One region of the Solibacillus sp. GQ1 genome, then DNA from elsewhere that is predicted to be linked to it. Evidence: a T-box and tRNA genes for the amino acid it is inferred to sense, from the RefSeq annotation. Region 1 holds a T-box; the other holds one or more tRNA genes.

Region 1 (10,520 bases):
GTCATATCCTGCATTAAAAAGGTCGCTGCATCTTCCGGCGAGCGGATCGTAAAGCGTTCTTCCAAATCTTTCGATGCGAGTCTTCTTCCAAGTTCGATCGCAGCAAGCAGCAAAACTGCTTTTGCTTCCCCTATTCCTTTAATCTCGGTCATTTCTTCAAGTGTTGCATGCTTTAAATTATGCAATTTTTCGAAGTTGATCAATACCCGATTGGCTACTGTCAATACAGACTCACTTTTTGTCCCGGTACCGAGCAATATGGCAATCAGCTCCTGATTCGAAAGACTTCTTGCGCCTTGGCGGATGAGGCGTTCCCGCGGGCGGTCTGCTTCATGAACGTCATGGATTTTCATATTCAATAACGGTTGTTGGACCGTCATTTACATCACTCCTAAAATGGTAGTTTTAGTAGTTGTAATGTAAGCATTTTTTGAACTAATGTAGCAATTGGTAACCCGACGACATTATTATAGTCCCCTTCAATACGGTCAACGAGCATGGCGCCACTCGTCTGTATTCCGTATCCGCCTGCTTTATCGAAAGGATCTCCTGTCTGAACATAGGCCTTGATCATTTGCGGTGAAACATCTTTAAATAGCACCGATGTTATTTCAACAAATGTATGCTCTGTTCCGTCCGCCAAAATAAGAGCTACAGCTGTCATCACTTCATGTCGATTTCCGGCAAGCTTCGTTAAATGCTCTATGGCTTCTTCCTCCGAAACAGGCTTGTGCAGTAGTTGGTCATTAAACACAACAATTGTATCCGCTCCGATAATACAATGATTAGGACATTTCTTAGCCACATCACGCGCTTTCAATAATGCCACTTCTGTCACATATTCATGAACCGTATCGCCCGTGACGCTTGTTTCGACAACATCGCTTGTCACAATCTCAAACGGGACATTCAGCATTTGGAGCAATTCCTTTCTCCTTGGTGAAGCAGAAGCTAATATAAGTTGTTCATTTGTAGTAAAATTCATTTCCAATCCTCCTACATACTATAGTAACTGAGAAATGGAATTTTGAACAACAGCCAACTCTATATGCAAATATACGAAAAACAAAATTTCATTATGTTTTCCACGATTAAAATGTTACTTTCAAGCAATCAAGACTCTCAAAATAATTTATAAACATATGCAGACGAACAACATTAGGATTCGTCGAAAGCTTTGAAACTTCTGTCATAATCCCTGTCCAGTCTTCCGGTACCTGTTTTTTGTCAATTGCTTTAGTATCCTCAGCCGAGAACAATTTCGGATCTTTCAATGTGACCGGCAGCTGGAGTTCTGCAGGATTAGGACAGCTGCTCGCAATCTTAATTTTTTTATAAAAACCGGTAGGCACAATTGTTAATGCCGTTTCCACTTTTTCTGTATCCAGTCGGGACCAGACAAAATACTGATCGCCCACTTTAACAACTGCTGCTTTATTTAACGTAGGATAAGTCCCCAAAAATTGTGCTGCACTATCAAAATTTGAAAAAACACCGTGCTGCAATGCAAAATACTGTTGCTGTACTTGCTGCTCCTCGGGTGTTTGAACAGTCGTCGGGATTGTTTCTGCAGCTTCTTCGGTTGTCGTAGGTAGTTGCAGAATAAAAACAAATAGTATGACGCCAGCAAGCCCTGTAATACTTCCAATGAACATTGCTTGAAAAATGGCATTATTCCTTAAAGCTTTCATTGTTGCCACAGCTCCATCTCTTTTTCATACAACAATAGCAAAATAGCGTTAAAAAAAGAGGAGACTGCTGTCGCCTTCCTCTAAAAAGTTTTCGATATTATTCTTCTTTATTTGCAACCCGATTTTCTTTTACGGCAATTCATCCTTTTCAAATTGACGCAGATCGCAATATGCACGCTTTATCCCGGGTTTGGTGCCTGGTTGGCATCAGTGCATATTTCGTCGAATTTCACTTAGTAAATAGAGTGAACCGGTAACAATTCGTACTGTTTCATCTATTACCGGTCGCTGTAAAAATTCGTTTACATCTTCTATTATTTGTTTTTCCTCCGCTCGACTAAGTTCGTAAAGGGTCATTGCCTGCATTGCCCGTTCATTATGAATATTGGCGAAATAAAAAGCGTCACCGACTTCTTCCAGTAACTTTAGAATTGTTTTGACATCCTTGTCCGCCAGTAAACCGATGACAAATTCGATTCGCTTGTTCGGAAAGTGCTCTTTTACCGTATCCACCAATGACTGAATACTTGCAGGATTATGTGCCCCGTCAAAATAAAGTTTCGGCCGGATTTGTTCAAAGCGCCCGGCAAGTATTGCATTGTTCACACCCGTACGGATTTTTTGAACATCTAGCGGCAAGTCAAATTTCTTTAAAACTTCCAGAAATGCAGTAATGGCCAATGCCATATTATGCCCTTGATGTTTCCCTAGTAGCTGACGCTGTAATTTGGATATATTTAGTTGCAGTAATGGATACTCATATACTTCGGTTCCTTCATTTTTTGAAACGAAAAAGTCGGTACCAAACTTGAATAATGGTACATTTTTCTGAACGGCTTCCTTTTCGAAAACTTCGGTAACCTCTTCTGTCATTTCCCCAATTACCGCCGGACGATTTTCTTTCAATATGCCGGCTTTATGATACGCTATACTTGTTAATGTATTGCCTAAAAAATTCGTATGTTCCAAAGCGATACTCGGGACAACCGAAACGATCGGTGTCACTACATTTGTACTGTCTTCTCTGCCGCCCATGCCTGCTTCGATTAATACTAAGTCCGGCTTTTGCTCAGCAAAGTATAAAAGTGCCACCGCCGTCAATAATTCAAAGTCTGTCAGTTTTCCGCTAAGTCCGGCTTTTGCCAACTGCTGAAACTTCCGGTCCATCTGCTCATTAGTGATTGACCGGCCATCAATCTGTATTTGATCATGGACATCTACAATACAAGGTGACATAAACTTCCCGACTGATAAACCGTATTCGCGAGCCATCCCTTCAACAAATGCCAATGTTGAGCCTTTTCCGTTCGTTCCCGCTAAATGGACTACATTCAGCTGTTTCTCAGGCTGTCCAAGCAGATTAAGTGCGGATTCAATCGCTTCTAAACCCGGCTTGATCGCTCGTTCACTTTCTACCTGCCAACGCTCTTTGTATAACTCCAGTAATGGAATCATGAAATCCACCCTCTTTCTGTAAACAGACTGCGTACTTCAGCGATAAAATATAAGGAGCCGGTAATAACGAGCAGCTCATCTTCAGCCAAATGATTCATTTCTTTTTCAATTAGCTCCTGCCAATTTGAATGCATAAACTTTTTTGAATGTGTGCTTTGTTCATAAAGTTGCTTCGCTGTCGCCGCGCGCGGCAAATCAATTTGTGTGAAGTGCATTTCAGATGCGACCTCATCCATTAATTTTATACTGATACCATGGTCCTTATCCTGTAAAGCAGCATAGACAAACTTCACTTTATGCTGTGGTGCAGTTTCCTTTAATGTATTAATGAGGGCAGTCGTCCCTTCCGAATTATGGGCACCGTCCAAAATAATATTGTCGTGCACTTTTTCAAAACGCCCTTCCCACTTTGCATGTTGCAAGGCCAATTTTACTTTTTGCGCATTAAAGGATTCAAGATATAAATATGCTGCCGTAATGGCAAGCGCGGCATTGGCCATTTGATGTTCCCCAGCCATCGCAAGTTCAATTTTGTCGATCATGATATTTCCTCGGTAGTCAAAATAAGCACCTTTTTGATTTTCCACATAAAAATGTTCACCCAACGTAAAGATCGGAGCATGGAGCTGTGCTGCCGTTTGCTGAATTACCGCCAGCGCTTCCACATTTTTCACTCCGACAATAACCGGCCTTCCTTGCTTAATAATTCCTGCTTTTTCTGCGGCAATTTCGGCATATGTCTCACCGAGCATATCCGTATGCTCAAGCGAAATTGTTGTAATCACACATACTTCCGGTGTCACAACATTCGTTGAATCCAAACGCCCGCCAATACCGGTTTCAAGCAATGCGATATCCAATGACTGCTCCGAGAAGTATTTTAGGGCAAGCAATGTCATAAACTCAAAAAAGCTTGGGAATTCCCCGCCCAATTTATTTTCAATAACTTCCGCAATTTCATTTGCAATACGCAGAAAGTCTTCATCGGAAATTTGCTGTTTATTGATTGTCACCCGTTCATTGGCACGCTCAAGATGCGGCGATATGAAGGCGCCGACCGTTAAGCCATGCTTGATTAAAATCTCGCGCGTTGCATTCAATGTTGAACCTTTTCCATTGGAACCTGCAAAATGTATGAATTTCGTTTTTTGTTCCGGATTGCCAAGTGCATCCAGGATAATCTTCGCCGACTGTAATGGTTCGCCTTTATATTGGCTTGCTTTTAACTTAAAAATAAAATCTGTGCATTGCTTCATCGTTTGAAACATTATTTCCTCTCCCTAAACGGCTAATATGTAATATATTTTATTATAGCTGAATTAAAAGAAAGAGGTACCGTTATACGGTACCTCTCTTTGGCATTACATATTTTTCAGTTCTGCAATGCGTTTTTCAACTGTTGCGTATTTTGCTTCATAGTCCGCCAGTTTTTCACGCTCTGTTGCTACTAATGCTTCCGGTGCTTTTGAAACGAAACGTTCATTCGATAGCTTTCCAGAAACTAATTTTACTTCTTTCGCCCATTTGTCGAGCTCTTTTTCAAGACGTGCGATTTCTTCTTCAATATTGATTAAGCCTGCAAGTGGCATGAAGATTTCTGCGCCTGAAACTACTGCTGACATTGCCTGTGCTGGTGCTTCAAGATTCGCCCCGATTGTTAAGCCATCCGGGTTACAGAATTTTTCAATATAGCCTTTGTTCACTTCAAGCACTGCCGATGTTTGTTCATCTTTTGCTGAAATCGTCATCGGTACTTTTTTGCTCATTGGTGTATTCACTTCTGCACGAATATTACGTACAGAACGGATAATATCCATTAATAGCTGCATATCGCCCGCTTCTGCTGTAAAGTTGAATGCCGGATTAACAGTCGGCCATGCAGCAACTGTAATTGACTCCCCTTCATGCGGCAAGTGCTGCCAAATTTCTTCTGTTACGAAAGGCATGAATGGGTGCAGTAAACGCATCGTGTTGTCTAAAACGTAAGCAAGTACTGAACGTGTCGTTAATTTAGCCGCTTCATCTTCACCATATAATGGCAATTTCGCCATTTCGATATACCATGAACAGAAATCATCCCAAATGAAATTGTAAAGTTCACGGCCAACTTCACCGAACTCATATTTATCAGATAATGTTGTTACACGGTCAATCGTTTCATTCAAGCGTGAAAGAATCCATTTATCCGCTGTTGAAAGGTTACCTGTTAAATCAATTTGCTCATATGTTAGGCCTTCCATGTTCATCAAAGCAAAACGAGAAGCATTCCAGATTTTGTTTACGAAGTTCCAAGTAGATTCTACTTTTTCTGTAGAGTAACGTAAATCCTGACCTGGAGATGAACCTGTTGCAAGGAAGTAACGCAATGAATCCGCACCATATTGGTCGATTACATCCATCGGGTCAACCCCGTTACCAAGTGATTTGGACATTTTGCGTCCTTCAGCATCACGAACTAAACCATGGATTAAAACGTCTTTAAATGGACGCTCGCCTGTAAATTCTTTCCCTTGGAAAATCATGCGGCTTACCCAGAAGAAGATGATGTCATAGCCCGTTACTAACGTATTTGTCGGGTAGTAGCGCTTGAACATTTCGGATTCTTCATTTGGCCAATCCATTGTAGAAAACGGCCATAAAGCAGATGAGAACCATGTATCTAGAACATCTTCGTCCTGTGTCCAATTCTCAGCATCTTCAGGTGCTTCTTTTCCTACATAAAGCTCGCCTGTTTCTTTGTTGTACCAAGCTGGAATTTGATGACCCCACCATAATTGACGCGAAATACACCAGTCATGAATATTTTCCATCCAGCGGTTATATGTGTTTTCAAAACGATTTGGTACGAAGTTTACTTTTTCATTTTCATCTGCTTGCATTTTTAATGCTTCTTCAGCAAGTGGAGCCATTTTTACGAACCATTGTTTAGAAAGATACGGTTCTACAACAGCATTCGTACGCTCTGAATGGCCTACTTGGTGTACATGTGGTTCGATTTCGATTAATACGCCTGCCTCTTGTAGATCTGCAACGATTTGCTTACGGCATTCGAAACGATCCATACCCGCATATTTACCAGCTAAGTCATTCATTGTACCATCTTCGTTCATAACTAAAATACGTTCTAGATTATGACGGTTCCCAACTTCAAAGTCGTTCGGGTCATGTGCTGGTGTCATTTTTACAACACCTGTACCGAATTCCATATCTACGTAGTCATCTGCAACGATTGGAATTTCACGACCTACGATAGGTAAAATAACTGTTTTCCCTACTAAGTGTGCATAGCGCTCATCTTCCGGGTGTACAGCTACACCAGAGTCACCCAGCATTGTCTCTGGACGAGTTGTTGCAACGCGTAATTTACCTGAACCATCAGCAAGCGGGTATTCCATATGGTAGAATGCGCCTTCTACTTCTTTGTGGATTACTTCGATGTCTGAAAGGGCCGTTTTGGCAGCCGGATCCCAGTTAATAATACGCTCACCACGGTAAATATAGCCTTTTTCGTATAATTTAACGAATACTTCTTTTACAGCATCAGATAAGCCTTCATCAAGTGTAAATCGCTCTTTTGAATAGTCTAATCCTAAACCTAATTTCGACCATTGTGCACGAATATGGGATGCATATTCTTCTTTCCATTCCCATGTTTTTTCAAGGAACTTTTCACGGCCAAGATCATAGCGGGAAATACCTTCCCCGCGCAATTTCTCTTCTACTTTCGCCTGTGTCGCAATACCTGCATGGTCCATACCTGGCAACCATAGTGCATCAAATCCTTGCATGCGTTTCATACGAATTAAAATATCTTGCAATGTTGTATCCCAAGCGTGGCCAAGGTGCAGCTTACCTGTTACGTTTGGCGGTGGGATAACGATAGAGTATGGTTCCTTATCGCTTGTTGGATCTGCTTCGAAAAATTTGCCTTTTAACCACCATTCATAGCGGCCGGCTTCAGTTTGCTGCGGATCGTATTTTGTTGGCATTGTAATTTCCGTCATGATGAATCTCTCCTTTGTCACCTTATTATTGGACATAAAAAAACTCCCTTCGTCTTAAAAAAGGACGAGGGAGTTAATTCGCGGTACCACCTTTATTTCCGATCGGGTTTAGTCAAGCGTTCACATTCCTTACCCACAAACGCTTTCTTAAAATTTAAAAAAGCGCAAGCAGTCAATATGCAGCGTTGGAATGCCCAATCGGCACTTCATTCGATAACGGTGTTTAACCGGATCCTAGCTACTGTTAGTTCACTAAGTCAGCTCCTAGGCTACCTTCTGCATGGTTGATGGAGAAACTTTTCAGCTACCGTTTCCTCTCTTGCCATCGATCTCATACGTACTCTTCCTAATCTTCGCTTCAATTATATAGTTGCACTTTATTTTAAGCTGTTTTTAATGAAATATCAAGCACGAATGGGGAATATACTTTAACACGTTATCTGCGCTCTTCACATATACTATGCAAAAGGAGTCTGGACATTGCGAAAAAACTACAATCCTTATTTATTGCCTCCATGGCTGCGAAAATTCCGTTTCTTTATGCGTCATTGTATTTTGCCGATTACGATTTTTCAGGCGATTCGAACGATCTTACTTCCGACAACGGGTGATATATTATTGCTGGCCATTCTAATTTTATTTACTTACTTATTACTCACAGATTTCATTTAAAATTCACAACAAAAAAATGTTCCGTAAGCTTCAATTCTTACGGAACATTTATTTATTTTTTCAATTGTATTTGCACGCGACTATATGCATCAGCCAACTGTTCCAGGAAATCAAGCTCATGGGGAACGGTTTGAGCCATCTGCGTTGATTCTACTTCTTTTTCCGCTTGAAGTCGGGGTTGTACTTCTTCTACAGGCTTTTCGACGACGATCTCTTCGACTGGTGCCGGTTCCTCTACTTCAACAATTGCTTGTACTTTCTTTTCCACATCACAATGGACTGCCCAGCTACATGAGCAGTAGCCATTATTCGGCTCCACTTTAATATCATTTATGCGAAGTGATACAGCTTCAATGTCATCGTTCGGAAAATCTACTGAAAAAGGCAGGGCATATTCGAAATAACCATGATCTTTTTCAATATCCATATGTTCGATATAGATACCTTCCTCAATTTCATCCTCGCGTGCTACATGATCAAATTGAATATTGCCTTTTACTACATAAATTCCTCTTACTACGACGGAATCTTCGCTAATCTCTTCATGCCATTTCGGTTCTACTACTATTTTAGAATTCTCTTGAACATTTCCTAATTGCTTTGGAAATGTAAATGTCTCTTTCATTTCCCACTGTTGCATAAAAAATCCCCTCCCTACGCTTACATTATGCATAGAAAGGGAATTTATGATTTATTTATGAGATTATCTCGCTAATTTTTCAAAGACATTATGGAATGCCTGAACTGTTTTTGCGATATGTTCTTCTGTATGCGCCGTTGAAATAAATAGTCCTTCAAATTGTGATGGCGGCAGGAAAATTCCTTCTTCGGCCATTAGTTTGAAGTATTCTGCAAATAGCTCTAAATCCGAACTTTTCGCCGATTCAAAATCGATTACATCTTCGTTTGTGAAGAAGAAACCAATCATCGACCCTGCACGATTCACTGTATGTGGAATATTGTATTTCGTCGCTGCCGCACGGAAACCTTCTTCCAACTGGTCACCCAGTTTGCGGAAGTATTCATATGAGTCTTTGTTCAGACGGCTTAATGTTTCATAGCCGGCTGTCATTGCAAGCGGATTACCTGATAATGTACCTGCTTGATAAATCGGACCTGACGGAGCGATTTTCTCCATAATTTCGCGCTTTCCGCCAAATGCACCAACCGGTAAGCCTCCGCCGATTACTTTACCTAAACAAGTAAGGTCAGGTTTAATTCCGTAATATTCCTGGGCACAGCCATAGTCTACACGGAAGCCTGTCATAACTTCATCGAAAATTAAAACCGTTCCATTCTCTTCTGTCAGTTTACGCAGCCCTTCAAGGAAACCTGGCTGTGGCGGAACAACACCCATATTGCCGGCAACCGGTTCTAAAATAACTGCAGCTAAATCAGCGCCGAATTTTTCAAATACTAATTTTGCAGATTCCAAATCATTATAAGCAACCGTTAATGTATTTTTGGCAATATCAGCCGGAACACCCGGTGAGTCAGGTAAACCAAGTGTCGCTACACCTGAACCTGCTTTAATCAGCAGTGAATCCCCATGACCGTGATATGAACCTTCAAATTTTAAAATCTTGTCGCGTCCAGTAAATCCACGCGCTAAACGTAGTGCAGACATTGTTGCTTCTGTGCCTGATGATACAAAACGAATCATTTCCACTGAAGGCAAACGGTCCATTACAAGCTTCGCCAATTTGTTTTCTGAAACAGTAGGTGCACCGAATGATGCGCCTTTAGCTGCCTGATCCTGAATAGCCGAAACAACTTCCGGGTGTGCATGTCCTAAAATTAACGGACCCCATGATAAGACATAGTCAATATATTCATTGCCATCAATATCTTTAATAACTGCACCTTTGCCTGAATCCATAAATATCGGATCCAAGTTTACTGATTTAAATGCACGTACAGGAGAGTTTACTCCCCCTGGCATTAAATCAACCGCTTCTGTAAATGCTGCTTTTGACTTTTCATAACTACGCATATTATTTTTCCTCCAACCAACGACAGACGTCTTTTGCATGATAAGTAATAATTAAATCGGAACCTGCACGCTTCATACCTAATAATGTTTCCAGTACAACCGCTTTTTCATCGATCCAGCCATTTTGTGCAGCTGCTTTTACCATTGAATATTCGCCCGATACATTATACGCTACAACAGGTAATGGGAAGCTGTTTTTCACATCACGGATGATATCCATATATGCTAATGCTGGTTTCACGATTAGGAAATCGGCACCTTCTTCAACGTCCGAAGTTGCTTCGCGAATCGCTTCCATTCGATTGGAAGGATCCATTTGATACGTTTTGCGGTCACCGAACTGTGGTGCTCCTTCTGCCGCTTCACGGAATGGACCGTAATAGCTTGAAGCGTATTTAACCGCATAAGACATAATCGGAATATGCTGGAATCCTGCTGAATCCAATCCTGCACGAATCGCCGTTACAAACCCGTCCATCATGTTCGATGGTGCAATAATATCGGCACCGGCTTTTGCTTGTGAAATTGCTGTACGCGCCAGCACATCAAGTGATGGATCATTTAACACTTGATCGCCTTCAATAACACCACAATGACCGTGATCTGTAAATTCACACAAGCAAGTATCTGCTACGACTAGAAGCTCTGGATGACGTTCTTTAATTAAACGTGTCGCTTCCTGTACGATACCGTGATCATGGAAAG
Region 2 (10,520 bases), 490 kb from region 1:
GGATTGATGCGAAATCGATTTACTTTGAGGACCCTGCAGGAAATATTGTAGAATTTATTTGCCGCCTTTCAGATGCTAAACAAAGTGCGGTACCGTTTACCGCTTCATCTCTTCAAAAGGTGTCGGAGATGAGTATTGTCGTAAAGGATAAATTAAAATCAGTATCAGCGTTTCATGAAGTATCTATTTTTGAACGAGACCATAAAGAAATTACGGCAGAAGGTTTAACATTTATGGGGGCACGTGAAGATGCATCCTACCTTTTATTCGTAAATGAAGGCCGCACATGGTACTTCTCAAATAAGAATGCTGATATTTTCCCAGTTGAGGTTTTATTAGCGGATGGAGTATCGTTGAAAATTGATGAAAATCTGGAATTGGTGAGTTCAAATCGAGTTTGAAAATGCTCACTATAATAAAACGAGCTTGGTCCTACAAGCTCGTTTGTGCAATATGTATTATACTCTTAATTACTAAATCCATATCATTGTCATCCTTAACGACAAATAAATGATCGGCCTCCTGTTCTGTTGGATCCACTATATCTTCTTTGAGAGATTCTTCGTGCTGTCTAACAAGCAGTTCATCAAAATTTTTAATTGGACCCCTAAATATATTTGTACTTCTTTGACTATGTTTTACTCTGGAATGGAGTACATCATACGATATATCAAAGTGAACCAATATCCTTACAAAATCTTCAGCTGGGAATAAATCCTCAAGTAAATACTTTCGACCTTTGAGGCTTCGATTCGAGTTGCAAATAATAAAATGAAAATCTGTATGTTCTTTAGCATAATCGACCATTAACTTAGAGAGTGAATGTTTAAGTATATTTGGTCCTTCATCTCGTTGTAACTTCTTATAATAAGTATTAAGAAATTGAGCGTGGTTATCCTGGTCGACTACAAAAGAATTGCTTAATTGTTCTTCTAAAGCATGAGCAAATGTAGTTTTTCCGGAATGGGTTTTGCCCACTGTTATAATTACTAATCTTTTCATAGTTAAAACCTCTTTTATTAAACTTTAATATTATCCATTTCCCCTTCTATTCGTCTCACCTTTAAACATGTACCGGATGCCTTTACCTGCAAGCGGTTCATCTGTATACCTTGGTAAAACATGAAAATGAGCGTGAAAAATATGCTGTCCTCCAATTTCTCCACAATTCCACCCCAGATTATATCCTTGAGGTTGGTACATCTTATCCAAGTAATCTTTGACATCTTGAAGAAGTGTATATGTGGCATTCCATTCATCTATTGTTAAGTCAAACGCAGTTTCTCGATGGATTTTAGGTACTATTACGCCAGAACCTTCAAGTTGGATTCCTTTCTGTTGGGATTGTTCTAGTTGTAAAAACCAACAATGTTCATTGCTTAAAATAATATTTTGAGTTGGCTCTAATTCTGGATGACAAAATATACAATCATTCATTTTGTTTCACACATCCTTACTAATTTACTATCTTATTCTGAAATAGTTTAGCGTTTATTATGGTTTTAAAATAGAAGTAAATTCTTTTATAAAAGGAAAGTTCCCTTCATCAACTTCTACTTTCAATCGTTTTAATGCCATGATTGCTTCTTGTTTTAACTCTTCAGGGTACAGATATTTTATACTGTTTTCTTCAAATTCATCTTCGTCCACAACTTCCCAATCGTGATTTTCCCTTTTTATAAAATCTAAATCCAAATCTACAAAACAAAGCTCGTTTTGATTTAAAATTGAAGGCATTGCGACATTACAATATGCTGAAACAACGGCCCCTTCTTGAACTTCCAACGCTGCGGTAAACCATTTATTGAAAGGAAAATATTCTATTGACGTATTATTAATCGTGTAAACTTCATTTTTAGAATGATGCACTAACTTCCTTCCTGATTTGCATAAAACAAGTATGTATTCAGGTGTCGTTTCTAGTATTTCCCCTTCCCATTCATAATGAGGAATACCTGGAAACTTCAACGCTTTAATTTTCAAGATATTATTCAAATAACTCTCCTCCGAATACATTTTAAATTTATCACACTAAGTATTTTTTACTCCTATTCATATTAACATAAATTACCAAACTGAATTTATGACATTTTTGGAACTAAAAAAGCATTACCCGTCTCAAGGTAATGCTCCTCATTTTAAATCAAATATTATCATTTTTCTTTTGATGAATCAGTTGAATTAACTGATCGATTTTTTCATTTTTTTCTTGATCCAATTTTTGTTTCATTTCCATAAATTTTATCGCTTTGACAATAAAATAAATCACAAAAATAATGATAACTAAGTTAATTAGAATTGGTAACAACCCGAATAAAGCAAACACGCCCATACCACCGCCATCATATAACATTTCCATCACTCCATCTCGATAGATCCTTTTATTATATCATTAAATAAAGTAGAGGTATTTATTAGCATAAATCTGTTCGTTCACTTCAATATAAATAAACCGACCAGTATTAACTATTTTATATTTATCTCCACGACATTCCATATAAAACGATGTAGAAAGTAAGCTACTCCCCCAAAAATAAGAAGTATCAACTCGATTTTGATTAAAGACACCTGTTCCATAAGGAGGGTATGCGTTGAGCGATTCGCTGAAAAAATTGACCACCAGCTCGGATCTGGATATTGATGTGAAATCCCAATCCAGAGCAGAAAAAATAGCAAAACTAAAAACCAATAGATTTCCATTGAACCACCTTTAAAATACTTTTATGTAAGATTCCAAAGTTTGTATTCCTCGGTCTATAAGAATGCGCCTTTAGTTGAAAAATGTTAAATAAATTACAATAGCGATTACTATTATAAGAAAAAGAATTCCTGTACCTTTCCACCCTAAATCCCCGATTAAATCTTGAAGGCCGCCACCATGCATAGCTGCCGGATTTCTCTTTAATTCTTGTTGCCTTAATCTTTCTCTTCTTGCTTCTGGAGTTTCTTGATCTTTATTCAATATAGATTCCTCCTACAAACAACACTTGTTTACGTTTTAACATAATTATCCAGTATAAAATTAATAATCTTTTCCACAAGTCATACAGCGATTATCTGTATCTTTTTCTCCATACATCCGAAGTTCTTTTTCTATGTTACAGACACGGCATTTTTCAAATCGTATTTGAGGCAATGTCCCAGCCTCTGCTAATGGGACCCATTGTTCTTCATATAATTTTTTTGTCATTCCATAGTCAATTAAAACAAGATGCCCCTCTTCATTTAGCCCGTAATTTCCACTATCTTTAAAATCAAAGCCATCAAGTTCTTGATCGATGACTTCGATTGCGGTTTTTAAATCTTCCATTATTCTTGGGTCGTTCTCTAAATCAATATCGTAAGAGCAATGATTGTGTAGAGGGAGTTGTTCATAAAAAGGCTGAACGACATATTTCTCACTCAAAAAAAGAATTGGCGCAATATGCTTCTCCAGCCCCTGCATTTCCAATGATTTGTACATTTGATCCTCATTTTTACTTTGGGCGTACCCGATTGGGTGTAAAAATGTTTTTATGACAATATCTTCGAAACGATAAACTTTTCTCGTTGAACCGATTCCTATCATGTCAGCTTGTTTAAGCAAACCTTCTATGTTTTCTACTACTTTAGAAATATTCAATTCTCCATCCCCGAATCATCTATGTATTTAGTTCCAGCTATTGCAACTACTGTTTTAAAAAATTAAGCGCTAATCCTTTAAAAAGAATAGCGCTTGAAAACTATAGTGGGATTTTTGTTCCTTGATGGAAATGCATTTTCCACTGTCCATTGACTAATTTCCAAATTGAGCTCCTTAGTGAATGCTGGTTGTTTAGCTCATTATAAATTCGATAAGTTGCTAGAACGATTTCATCAGACATTAAATGTATTTCAAAATCACTCATTGTCATTTTTACAATTCCAAGAGTCGCTGCGCTAATTTCCTCATCTTTGTACAATACTTTCCCTGAGCTTCCAAATTCAAAAAAATTGTCTGAAAGTAAGTTCGTAAGCTCCTCTTTTGATGTCCGAATTTCCGGTAACAACAATTTGTTTTCTAATTGAAATAAATGTCTTTCTAATATTGATTTATTCTCCACTTTCCAATCACCTTTTCTGTTCATGTTAATGTAAAAAGTATTATCCTAATCTGGTACAGGAATACTAGGTGATTGGCAACCATAAGAGTATGCTAGACAACTAAAACCAGACTTTTCAAGGATCGGTTTACTCATTGGACTGGCATCAACTGTCAGGAAAGAATACCCCTTCTCATAAGCTTTTTGTGCACGAACAGCTAAGAGTTTTGAATAATAACCATTGCCTCTGTATTGCGGAAGCGTTGAGCCTCCCCATAAGCTGGCAAAGGACGAATTATTCTCTAAGTACATCCAAGCAGCACTCACAAGCTGACCATCTACATAAATCCCATAAATATATAGCGAGTCCGGACTATTTTGCTTATCTCTCCATAGCCTTTCCCCAAGCTCTGTATGGGATTCATTCCAGATCGCCTCTTCTAGCACAATAACATCATGGATGCCCTGTTCATCCGTTATTTCCTTTACTGCATGCACATCGTAATTTGTAAGAAAAGGATGACTTTCCGATAATTTCACGACCATGAGTGCTTCTTGATCATCAATCGTAAATCCCTCTTGTTTGAGTAATTCAGTCAAATTATCAGGTTTGTCATAGCTGTACACTTTCCATTCGAAACTTTGCTTAAGGTTTCCGAAAAAAGTTAGCTCCTTTCGAATTACTTCCCTTGCCGACCTTTCATTTACATTAGAAGCTAATATAAATCCGCTTTCGTTAAATTTTGAAATGTGCCGAACAACATGGTCGGTTTCTTCCCTTATAAATCCTGGTGTTACAGCTTCTTGGCGCAATTCTTTGTGAAAAAGTGAAATCCATTCGTTTTTGTCCATAGCCAGTTCCTTTCAACGCCTCAAACATTTATTACAAAAAATTGAAGCGTTTATAGATATAGTAAACTAATTATACATGTTTTTATTTAATCCTCATCAACTTCTTCTGCAATTTTATCGATTCTTTCTAACATTGGCGGATGTGTGTAGCGGAACCATTTCACAAGTGCTGGCGGGTTTACTTCACTAAGACCGGCTTTCGTCAACTGTTGAAACGATGATATCGCTGCTTCAGGGTTTTCTACAAGCTCAATAGCAAATTCATCTGCACGAATTTCCTGATAACGTGAAATCGCATTGGACAATGGGCTAGAGAAGAAAAGTAAAAATGATGAGATTAACAAAAATAACGGCAATGAATTTAAATTGCCCATTTCTTTAATTTTCAGGATCGGTCCGTAACGACGTATCATCCAAGGCATGATTTTTGCGATCAGCCAAAGTCCAATGAGCGTCATAAATATATAAACCGCGATGTTAATATAAATATCCTTCAGCAAATAATGCCCCATCTCGTGCGCCATGATAAACAGGATTTCATCATGGGTTAACCGGTTTAATGTCGTATCCCACAGCACAATCCGGGAATTGTCGCCTATTCCTGTCACATAGGCATTTAAAGCATTCGTTTTCTCCGACATATTCACTTCAAACACATGGTCTGATGGAATGTCCGCCTGCTCAGCGAGAGATAGAATTTTCGTCTCTAATTCCTTGTCTGTTAAAGGAGAAAAATCATTGTAGATCGGATCGATGACGACAGGTTGAATAAACATTAGGAAGATTGAAAACGGTACAGTCAAAGCCCATGCATAGAGCCACCATTTTTTGGGGCTTTTTCTGATAAGCCAATAAAGAACTGCTATCATGATGACCGACATCCCAAACTCCAGCCAAAAATCAATTATATTTTCCCGCATCCATGAGGAGAAAATCTGCGTACTGATCCCATAGCTTTTGCTAAGCGTATAGCGGTAATAGTCCATCGGGAATTGGAGGATGAACAACAGCAAGGACAGGAAGAACAGATACATTGTTGTTCTGAATATGGACCATTTAAATTGTTCAGCACTCCATCTCTCAAACAGACGTGAAATTCCCGTAATTAAAATAACGAAGTAAAGCAGCCATTCCAATGGCGTCGTGATAAAGAACAGGAAATTTCTTACTTTCGATAACTCCTCACTTAATAACAGCTCCTGTGTTGTAAGAAAAGTGCTTGGATCTGCTGCCGTTCCTTGAAGAGCGGCTGGAATCCCACTATTTTGTCCATGGAAAAAATACAAATACATTGCGACAACATACAGTCCAAATGCAAAAACAGCCAGTAAACCCCATTTTTTTGTCATTCCTTCTACACCTCAATTCATTCGTTACCATATCCTATTATTGAAATGTGGAAATCATTTCTATCGAGTTGGTCAATTTCAATTTTTGATGGTTCTATACATCTTGGAATCTTCATAAATTGACTCAATTTAAAATCGAATTAACAAGGAGCGCTTAATCATGTTGTTTGCTGTTCATTATTTGGAAAATAATACACCTGTCCTTAGCCAGTGTTTGGAACGTATTCCTGAAGTAGATGAGGATTTAAAAATAAAAGGACGTAAAGGAAAGGTTGTAAATGTTGTTCAAATCGAAGAGAGTAAATACCACGTCTATGTCGTCCTGGAAAAAGTAAATAAAAAACAAGCTTTATTAAAAGACGATAAAAAGAAAAGACGTTGATCTATGGGGAAATTGTAGGATTCAATAAAAATAAAAGTAAAAATATAACAGTTTTCTATATACTGCTCCCTCTGTGGATGCTATAATAACAGGTAAGAACATTGTTATATATGTTTCTTATCACGGTCTTGTAGCTCAGCTGGGAGAGCACCACCTCGACAAGGTGGGGGTCGCAAGTTCGAGACTTGTCGAGACCATTATTTCAAGTGTGCCCGTAAACGTTGGTATAACAACGTATACGGGCTTTCCCTTTTTGAGAGACTTCCTTTATTACACCTGGTTTTTTGGGTTTGTCCGCAATTTGGTTACTACACTACATTGAATAAGTGAGCGTCATATTCATGTGGTATACTACCTTACATAAAAAGAAGTATCAAATATGATTTTGAGTACGGAAATAGACTGTAGTTATGTTACCAAAGGACGCTTTGGTAGCTTTCTTTGTATTAGTTTAGGGAAAGTGAGGAAATCTTTTAATGATTACAGAATTAAATAGCTTAGAATTTTTCAAGTGTAAAGAACTGTTATATGAGCATGGTCAATTAGAAGCAAATGCAATAATTGAAGGTATAAATCCAGGTAGAGTATTTGTAGATGATGTTGATTCGCCAACATCTGGCCTTATTTGGCTAGGTAATAATGATGGTTTTATCTTTATTGGAGATGAAAAAAACGAAGCATTCAATAACGAATTAAATGCTTTTATTGACCAATTCATTATACCCGAGGCACTAAAGTTAGGATTACATTGGTTTGAAGTTGTTGGTAATCATCCAAAATGGAATAAAGTAATTGAAAAAGTGTTGAGTAATCGTGAATTAAGTAGCTGGAATCAACTTGTATATACACTGCAAAAGGCTGATTATACATATAACAATGAACTCACTATTGGAAAAGAGTATAGAGCTGAGAAAATAACAAAACAGCTTTATGAAAATAAAAACAATGCAATAAAAAATATCGAATATTTACATACAAAAATTTTAGAGTTCTGGTCTTCGTCTGAAAAATTTTTTTATCATGGGATTGGTTACTGTATCATTTATAAAAATGAAATTGTGAGTATTTGTGTTTCGTGCTTTGTCGTTAGAGATGTGCATTGTGTAAGTATTGAAACCTTAGAACTGCATCAAGGAAAGAAGCTAGGTCAAAAAATAGCAAAATCTTATGTAGAAGAATGCATACATTATAATCTCATTCCGTATTGGGACTGTATGGAATCAAACAAGCCCTCTATTGCTGTGGCAGAAAATTTAGGATTTACAATGACATTTAACTACATAGGTTATGAATTTCCTTTTAAGTAAATTTAATTTTTCTATATAGAGCCTTCTTTCAATAAAGATTTATAAAATATACATAAATAAATTAAAAAACGTTCCCAAATGAAAATTGGGGGGCAACAGAAAAACCAGTAAACGTTGTTGTAGCAACGTTTACCAGTTTTTATTGGAACATTGTTTATACGATATTTGATGCAAGTCAATGAAACGTTATTAAACCAACTTCTATACTTGTTGGGCATAATCTTTAATTTGCATAAAAACTTGTATAGCCATTCTTTTATCAATATAAATATGCATCTTCTCTAGGACTCCCCCAACAAAAAGCGTTGCTCCACAATATGTCCCATAATTGAATAAAGCACTTTTCTTATTCAAGAAAAGCGCCGCCATTTAATTATATTCCATTTATAAAGGTGAAAAGGAGTTATCAGTAATTGCTACTTATTCTCTATAAAAAGTATCCAACTAAGTGTAGTGTTTCCAAATAAATCCTTTTGGAGAAGTTACTTATTCTTATAATTTATGGCCTCTTTAAATTCTTCGCTAGCTCTGATATTGTAAAACATATTTCTACTTTTTATGTTCGCTATTGTTCCTGTTTTTGTATGGTCTATCCACAAATAAAATTCACCATCGCTTAGTTTGATTTTATATTGCGGAACTATTTGATTATCTACTTCACCAAATTCTCTAGCCTTTTTAAATGTTTTCTCTATAATTTTAATATCCTTCACATCAGATATTAATTGTAATGTATCTGGTTTTTCTTCTTCAAAATTAATTAATTCTTGAATTTCTATAGTGTTTATTGTTTCTCTAGTGCTGTCACAAGCTACTAACCACATAGTACAAATAATTACAAATAAAATTGTCTTTATATTCATCTTACGTTCACCTCTTTTGTTATTTTAATTTTACCTATATACTATTCGAATTTATTAAGTCCTTCTTCAATAACTAAATGCTGTGTTAGTTGAACAAAAAAGCTAGCAAAGTATCGTTTAGTAACTCCCCTTAACAGATTGCTATTCCACAATATGGCCCTTTAACGGAAAAACGCAATTTTCTCATTGAAGAATCGCCCCCGATCGTATAATTAGGTCAGCCAGAAATTATTTCTGGTTGACCATTTTTTATATCGATATAGGATAACGGTAGCCGGGGTAGAACGTTCGCGACCGTGGGGCAAAGACCTCGTCCTCAAAACAGTTCACCCCCTACTTGTAGAAACATGTTTGAGGCTGGTTGGGACAGTGATCTCGTATAACAAGCGAAGCTATGACACTACAAAGGGGATATAGGGGTTCTAACCCCCAAGACTTGGGCTTGCTACAATTAATGTTACAAAACAGGGCTTGGGGACATCTTATCTTTATATATAGTAATGGCCCGCTCAAAAAAGCTGCGAATCGGTTGTAGATTAAAAAACTGATTTCACTAATCCTCTCAGAATAAGAAACTCATCACAATTAATTCACCCTTAGGCCCTTGACGGCGCACACCGTAATCCTTAAATCCACACTTCTTATAAAGATTTTGTGCAGCTATGTTTGCAACATTAACTGCAAGTACGATTTCATTAATATGAGGGAAATTCTTTTGTACATATGCGGGTAGTAACTGCAATGCATGCTTTGCATAGCCTTTCCCTTGTTCATTAACCGCTGTTGAAAAAGCACGTACTAAAATCGCATTACAATTATCCGAATATGGTGCTACTCCTTCCTGCTGATGTAAATCAAAATATGTCACAAGCTTTCCTTCAACTATCGCTAATATAGGTGTTCTGCTATTACTGGCCAATTTTACACATTCACGTGGGTGTCCTGTAAATTTTAGCTGGCTTTCAACTAATTGATATTCGTTAATTAAATTTTGGTATGATTGAATGAATGATTGTAATTTCAAGACTAACGCCTCCAAATAAGAACTTATGTTATGATTCTATCGTATCTTTCCGTATTTAATATCGCAATAATTTTTGGAATTATGTGCCAAAATAACGCTTTGGTGCGTTTCATATTTTTGATTCTACACACAAGTTAAGTTAGGATTACCCCAGAAAAAATGTTCCTCAACAATATGACCCGATTTTTGAATAACGTGTTTATCAATAAGGGATTAAAAATAACGAAATAAAAAGAAGACCGTTGTCACACAATGGTCTTATACATATGTATTGTAGGGGTGGTGGGACACTACCGCCACTGTATCGGTTTATACCTTAAGGAATGCTGAACATTACATCTTGATTTGTTCAACAATACAGCCATTAGTATAATAAGGAGTCTAAAACCTTTTGTTTTAAATAAGAGTATTGACCTTCATTAGTATCTGCATATGCTTCATCTCTATTAGAGGTAATGTCCATATATAAAATTCCTTCTCTAAATTGGGAAGCTGTGAAATCATATCTTTTGTTATTAATAAAATTATAAAAGTGCCACCCATCAGGTAGTTTAGTTTTTTTTATTTCACCGCCCAATAAATCATTTACAACCAATGCAGTAACTCCACATTGCCCCGCCGAGGGAGTATCTCTGCTCCATTTTGTACTTGATTCTACCGACCAAGATTTAGATAAAGCATT

Evidence for each region. A T-box is a leader RNA that pairs with one kind of tRNA and senses whether it is charged. The one in region 1 lies ahead of AC6CH1_RS10925 (valine--tRNA ligase), so its partner is inferred to be a tRNA-Val.
Region 2: it encodes a tRNA-Val, which carries the amino acid that the T-box ahead of AC6CH1_RS10925 (valine--tRNA ligase) is inferred to sense. The anticodon was not compared.

Annotation. Positions count from the first base shown of each region.
Region 1 covers NZ_JCAXEX010000001.1:2,121,918-2,132,437, forward strand. The annotation lists gene radC (RadC family protein) at 1-380, opposite strand, end outside; gene AC6CH1_RS10905 (Maf family protein) at 392-985, opposite strand; gene AC6CH1_RS10910 (translation initiation factor 2) at 1,092-1,691, opposite strand; gene AC6CH1_RS10915 (bifunctional folylpolyglutamate synthase/dihydrofolate synthase) at 1,899-3,146, opposite strand; gene AC6CH1_RS10920 (bifunctional folylpolyglutamate synthase/dihydrofolate synthase) at 3,143-4,414, opposite strand; gene AC6CH1_RS10925 (valine--tRNA ligase) at 4,508-7,150, opposite strand; T-box leader at 7,208-7,513, opposite strand; gene AC6CH1_RS10930 (YszA family small membrane protein) at 7,631-7,822, shown strand; gene AC6CH1_RS10935 (alanine racemase) at 7,875-8,462, opposite strand; gene hemL (glutamate-1-semialdehyde 2,1-aminomutase) at 8,526-9,815, opposite strand; gene hemB (porphobilinogen synthase) at 9,817-10,520, opposite strand, start outside.
Region 2 covers NZ_JCAXEX010000001.1:1,635,309-1,645,828, forward strand. The annotation lists gene AC6CH1_RS08220 (toxoflavin lyase-like VOC family protein) at 1-401, shown strand, start outside; gene AC6CH1_RS08225 (AAA family ATPase) at 433-1,002, opposite strand; gene AC6CH1_RS08230 (HIT family protein) at 1,033-1,437, opposite strand; gene AC6CH1_RS08235 (DUF402 domain-containing protein) at 1,495-1,995, opposite strand; gene AC6CH1_RS08240 (hypothetical protein) at 2,144-2,353, opposite strand; gene AC6CH1_RS08245 (hypothetical protein) at 2,592-2,714, shown strand; gene AC6CH1_RS08250 (DUF6366 family protein) at 2,771-2,962, opposite strand; gene AC6CH1_RS08255 (protein kinase) at 3,023-3,622, opposite strand; gene AC6CH1_RS08260 (nuclear transport factor 2 family protein) at 3,723-4,082, opposite strand; gene AC6CH1_RS08265 (GNAT family N-acetyltransferase) at 4,128-4,913, opposite strand; gene AC6CH1_RS08270 (M48 family metallopeptidase) at 5,000-6,262, opposite strand; gene AC6CH1_RS08275 (hypothetical protein) at 6,423-6,644, shown strand; tRNA gene AC6CH1_RS08280 (tRNA-Val) at 6,769-6,841, shown strand; gene AC6CH1_RS08285 (GNAT family N-acetyltransferase) at 7,121-7,951, shown strand; gene AC6CH1_RS08290 (hypothetical protein) at 8,434-8,814, opposite strand; gene AC6CH1_RS08295 (GNAT family N-acetyltransferase) at 9,377-9,838, opposite strand; gene AC6CH1_RS08300 (YunG family protein) at 10,203-10,520, opposite strand, start outside.